Regions from separate parts of the Nicoliella lavandulae genome, predicted to be linked through region 1. Evidence: predicted binding sites of a transcription regulator. Region 1 holds the regulator's gene; the other holds the start of a gene.
The links. Region 1 encodes NrdR, which represses ribonucleotide reductase genes. Its sites were predicted from a motif close to ACACNATATATNGTGT; they were not measured.
Positions count from the first base shown of each region.

Region 2: the regulator NrdR is predicted to act here: its motif matches at 1,982-1,997, upstream of nrdD (anaerobic ribonucleoside-triphosphate reductase).

Region 1 covers NZ_JAWMWH010000001.1:1,040,682-1,043,899, forward strand. The annotation lists gene mutM (DNA-formamidopyrimidine glycosylase) at 1-273, shown strand, start outside; gene coaE (dephospho-CoA kinase) at 266-856, shown strand; gene nrdR (transcriptional regulator NrdR) at 877-1,362, shown strand; gene R4146_RS04940 (DnaD domain protein) at 1,362-2,756, shown strand; gene dnaI (primosomal protein DnaI) at 2,768-3,218, shown strand, end outside.
Region 2 covers NZ_JAWMWH010000003.1:139,802-143,019, forward strand. The annotation lists gene R4146_RS07170 (GRP family sugar transporter) at 1-468, opposite strand, end outside; gene R4146_RS07175 (YczE/YyaS/YitT family protein) at 737-1,708, shown strand; gene nrdD (anaerobic ribonucleoside-triphosphate reductase) at 2,027-3,218, shown strand, end outside.

The DNA of each region.
Region 1 (3,218 bases):
ATCACGAATTTGATTACTGATGATCAAATTCGGGAATTACGGCAAAATATCATTGATGAAATTGCAGCAGCAATCAAGGGCCATGGAACTACGGTTCATTCATACTCCAATGCATTTGGTGAAGCTGGTCAATTTCAAAGTCAATTGCATGTTTACGGCAAGAAGGGCCAACCTTGTGAACGTTGTGGTACGCCGATCGAAAAGATTAAGGTGGCACAACGAGGAACTAGTTTTTGTCCTAATTGTCAACGAATCGTGACTGCTAATGACTAAGTTAGTTGGGCTCACTGGTAGCATTGGCACTGGCAAATCGACCGTTAGTAAGATGTTTGCGGAAGCTACGGTCCCGATTATTGATGCGGATTTAATTACTCATGATCTACAAAAGGCAGGGACTGATTGTTACCAGGCATTAGTGAATGCATTTGGGCCATCGATTGCTGGTGGGGATGCAATTGATCGGAAGGCGTTAGGCCAATTGGTGTTTAACGATGCGACCCAATTGCACCGCCTTAATCGGGTGATGGATCTTTATATTCGCCAAGCAATCTTAAATCAAATTAATGATTACGAACATAAAGCCGTGCCGTTGGCAATATTGGATGCGCCATTGTTATTCGAAGCAGGGTATGAAGGATATGTTGATACAACTGTCTTTGTGAGTTGTGATGTTGATAAACAAGTTCAACGCATTAAATTACGTAACCACGTTGATACTGAGACGGCAATGAATTTAATCGATCAACAATGGAGTCAACAAATTAAGCAATCATTATCTAAAGTAGTGATTAATAATTCTGGTTCGATTAGTCAAACTAAGCAACAAGTGTTAAAATTATTGGAAAACCTATGTTAAAAACGATGAGGTGATTAGTGATGAAATGTCCCCATTGTCATAAGAATAGTTCAAGAGTAGTCGATTCAAGACCTACCAATGATGGGACCGTCATCAGAAGAAGACGTGAATGCGAAAACTGTGGTTATCGTTACACCACGTTCGAACGAGTAGAATCAGCACCATTATTAGTGATTAAGCATAATGGTAATCGTGAAGAATTTAACCGTGATAAGATGTTACGCGGCATTATTCGCTCGGCTGAAAAACGGCCTGTTTCAATGGACTTAATGACGCAAATTGTTGATAAAGTAGAAAGTGAAGTTCGCTCGCGGGGTGAAAATGAAGTTTCTAGTCAACTAATTGGTGAGTACGTAATGAAAGAATTAGCTGATGTAGATGAGATTGCTTACATCCGGTTTGCGAGTGTTTACCGGCAGTTTAAAGATATGACAGTTTTTTATAATGAAATGAAGGAAGTTATGAACCGCGATCGCGGTAAAGATTCGAAGGATAATGATAAATAATGAACAATGATTGGAATCAAAATGATCCGAAAACAGGGTTTATTGTTACCAAGAACGAACGACTTTCAAACCTAGCAAGCGAATCGATCGATTGGTTGTACCAACCCGTAATTGGGGTCACAGCCACTGCGTTGATTCGCTTGCTTTGGCGATACAGTGAAGATCAAACGAATCCATACGTTCAACGGCAACACTATGAATTGTTTTCTTTTTTACAAATTGATGCAAAAAAATTCAATGAATGTCGAGGCCGCTTAGAAGGGGCTGGATTATTAAGAACGTTCGTTCAAAAAACGGACTCCAAACCAGTTTTAATTTACCAGTTAATCCCACCGCTGAGTAACCGGGCATTTTTTGACGATGACTTATTAAGTCTGGCATTATTGGAAAACGTAGGCGAAGCCACTTATCAAAAGCTTGCGCAACGGTTATTGATCAAGCCATTTGAGATGGATGATGCTGAAGAGATTACGCAAAATTTCTTAGATTCATTTCAAATTGATGCTGATCAAATTACTGATCAACCACAGTCAATCGTTAATTTAAAACATGATTATGATTTAAATAAACCAAACGATGATGATGATGTAAAACGACCATCGCCGAACTATGATCATCGTGATTTTAGTTTTCAATTAGTACTGGATTGTCTTAAGAGTTCCTACGTCAACGTTGAACAAGTTAAACGGCAATATCAATTAATCATTAACGAACACGAGTTATATGGTATCGATGAACTAAAAATGGCTCAACTTATCATGCGGGCCACTAATATTCGTAATAATGTGTTTTCTCCTGATAAGTTAAAATTATTGATTAGTCGCCAATACCAAACGAATAATCAGTCTGTTAAAACTGTTGTTGAAGAATCAAATAATGAAAAAAATAAGACTGATTTTGATGCCAATGACCGTAGTTTAATCAAGGCGGCTGATTATTATGCACCATTAGAGTTTATCAATCGTTTGAAGGAGTCTAAGAATGGCTTCGTTACCCAAAGCGAAGAAAATATGGTTGCAAATTTAGTTGATCAACGGATTATGTCGACGGGTGCGGTTAATATGTTGGTCTATCATATTATTGTCAATCAGGAAAAGCCCCAGTTATCAAAAAATTTATTTGACTTTATTGCTAATGATTGGGTTCAAAAATATCACGTTAAAGCGGCAACGGATGCAATGAATGCTATTAAAGCATATAATCGTAAGCAAAAAGAAAATAAAAAATTAGGTCATTATGGTCGTTCGAACTACCGTAAATCCAATGGTCAGCATAAAGATTTGCGGCCAACTTGGATGAAGGAAGGTTTGGATAACCAAGTTATTAAACCAGTAAGTGAAGAGGAACGTCGCGCAGTTATAGCTAAAATAGAAAAAATTAGAAACAAAAAATAGGAGGTGGCAAATTGAAGGATTTAAAAACTGAACTAAGGCATGCAATTAATGATAAGTTTGGTGATAAGTTTAATTATCAATCGTTAATGCGAGAAGCGTATAATGATCCAGATGTTCAAGCATTCGTAAAAGCACATTCAATTAGCAATGAATCCATCCGGCGCTCAGCGTCTAAAATTTATGAATATGTTCAACAAAAGAATAAATCAGCTAATCATGATGGATTAATTCCAGGTTATCATCCTAAATTAGTTTATAATGGGCAGATGATTGATGTTACTTATGTTCCGACATTAGCAACGATTGAAAAACAAAAGTCAAAGCAATTAAAGGAACGAGTTAAATCGATTGCGATGCCAAAGGTCATTCAGAATGCAAGTCTTAATGACTTTGACTACAAAAATAAATATTTTTCAACTCGTTCACCGATAATGGTATATGCTAGTAATTTCACTTCTGACT
Region 2 (3,218 bases), on a different contig from region 1:
CACAATGGTTCCCTTTTTCAACTTTGCTGGGTCAAGCCCTTTACTTTGATCGGCTTGATCAGTTTTAGTTGTAAATAAAATTCCAATAATAATTAGGATTAAGGCAAAGAATCCAAGTGCTTTATCAATGCCAGTTTGCCATTCACCAAGGAATAAAACTCCTACGACCGATGTACCAACTAGTTGAGCACCAGTTGAGATTGGCATGGCTCTAGAAACACCTATTTCTGGAAATGACCAGTATTGCGATAATTGACCGCATGCCCAACATGCTCCAGACAATAGGCACCAAAAGATAGCACTGCTTGATACTTGTGGATGCCTAAACAATGCAATGACAATAGCAACAATTAAGGCACCATAAGTATTACCCACTAACTGGTTAATTGGTTTTCCACCAGTTTTACCGGCAATCAATGGCATTAGCCCCCATAGAGCAGCTGGAATTAGTCCGATTAAAATATTCATTTTTAATGACTCCTTATTTAGTTAACATTTAATTTAATTTAATGTAATTATTGTATACCAAATTTATAGTTAGGTAAATATGAAAGTGCTTACAAACACTATGAAAACAGCAATGAAAGCGTATTCAGACTGGGATTAACTAATAAATTAAATAATAAAAATAATTTTTTAATTTTTGTAAGCGCTTTATTTAAATATTAATTAAAAATGGTATATAATATACATGTAGATTATTTTTGTTTCTTCAATAATAAAGGAGTTGGTTTTATTGGCAGCTATCAATACTGCCAGCGATCAATTAAACAATAATACTAATAAAAAGCCACATAAAAATCATAAGATAATCAATATTGCGCTTCGTACATTGATGTCATTTGTAGGGATTGCAATTCTTTCAATGGGAGCATCATTTTTAAAGCAGGCTAATCTTGGGCTGGATCCATTTACTGCTATGAATATTGGTTTCTCGAATTCACTACACATGGAATTAGGTTCCTTTCAATTAATGGTGAATGGGGTATTATTTTTGATTGTGTTAATATTCGATCGGAAGCAAATTGGAATCGGAACGGTTTTAAACATGGTTCTGGTTGGATATGAAATTCAGTGGTTTTCAGACTTATACGGTGTCTTTATTGCACCAGGGTCTGGAATTTATGTAGTTATTGTTGATGTTATCGCTGGATTAGCGCTATTTACGCTAGGAACGTCACTTTACATGTCAACATCATTAGGGGCTTCTCCATATGATGCAATTGCACCAATTATTTCACATCGTTTAAAAATTAAGTACCAGTTGGTGCGAAACATGCAAGATATTTTGTTCATGATAATTGCATTTCTAGCTCATGGAGCTGTGGGGATTTTAACCTTAGGAGTTGCATTTTTCGCCGGACCTTTGATTAATTATTGGAACCAACACTTTAGTCAACGGCTAGTTTATCACATTGATCACTTCAGTACTGAACCAACAATTAAAAATGCTAGCTCTGGAATTGCTGGAGTTGGGAAAATGGGTTACAGTATGGTGTTACATGCTTACCAACAAACATCATTTGTTGAACAGCATTTAGCTGGTTATTCTGACGAAGAATTAATTGAACTAACCCATAATACTGAACGTGCAATTGAAAGATCAACGAAGCTACAACAGAGTTTAACAACCCGTTTGAATGCATTAAAACAAGAAGCGAACAAGCGGCATATTAAGATTCCTAAATTAGATGAATATGATCAATAAATACTTAAAGCTAATCATTAAATTGATTAGCTTTTTTATTTTACATATATGAGACATAGTTCGATAGTTTGTGAATTAATTGTCAATATTATCAAAAACGTCACTAGGGAATGACAAAAGGTTGTTTACAACACAAAAAAAGTTTTAATTTTTTAAAAGAGGGCGGAATTATTATCATATCAATTCTAATTTAGAAATGGTTGTAAACGAGCTATTTTGAATTAAGTCATGCCATCTTGAAAACACAATATATATGATATATCGTTATATGTAACGCTATATATAGTGCACAATTCACAGAAGGGTCATGATTTAGAAATGCAAAAAACTGAGTTTGACAATGTAATAATTATTAAAAAAAGTGGTGATAAAACACCATTTTATGATTATAAACTAGAGTATATTTTGGATCAATTATCAGTTAGTCCGGCACTAAAAACAACTTTTTATAAGCGATTAGCAGCAGCAATGTCAGTTGATAATTCACTTAAAACTACTGCAATTCGTGAAGTAATGAACAATTTCTTATTAGATAATGATTTGATCGATGAACAGCATCAATACCAAAAATTCTATGAACAAGATCAAGCAATGTGGGCCAAAGCAACTGATATTGAGCAAAATATCAAACAGTTATTTGACAAAAACTCGCGAGTTGTGCACGAAAATGCAAATAAGGACAGTAAAGTTTTTAATACACAACGTGATTTACAAGCCGGCCGTTCAAGCAAGGCCATTGGATTGAAGATGTTGCCTAAGGTAGTTGCCATGGCTCATTTAAGAGGGGATATTCACTGGCATGATTTGGATTACTCACCAGCAACACCTGAAACTAATTGTTGTTTAGTAGACTTTAGTAACATGCTTAATAATGGTTTCAAAATTGGTAATGCAAAAGTTTCATCCCCTAAATCAATTCAAACCGCAACGGCTCAAGTGGCCCAAATTATTGCTAACGTTGCGTCATTACAATATGGTGGGATTTCATTTGATCGGGCCGATGAAGTCTTGGCTCCGTTTGCGGAACTAAACTACCAAAAACATATTAAAGAAGCTGAAGAATGGGTTGCTGAAGATAAAAGAGCTGACTATGCTAAGCAACGAACCCAAAAGGATATTTACGATGCAATGCAGGCCTTAGAATATGAAATTAATACTTTATACTCTTCTCAAGGTCAAACGCCGTTCACGACGGTTAGCTTTGGACTCGGTACAAATTGGTTTGAACGTGAAATTCAAAAAGATATTTTTAAAATTCGAATTAAGGGATTAGGAGTTGAACAACGGACAGCCATTTTTCCTAAATTGACCTACGCGCTAAAAAAGGGTCTAAATCTTAATCCTGGTGATCCTAATTATGATATTAAGCAATTAGCAGTGGACTGTTCTACCAAGCGGATGTACCCAGATATTTTAAACTATGATTCGTTAACTGACATTACGGGAAACTTTAAGGCACCAATGGGCTGTCGTTCCTTTTTACCAAAGTGGACTGATGCAGATGGTAAAG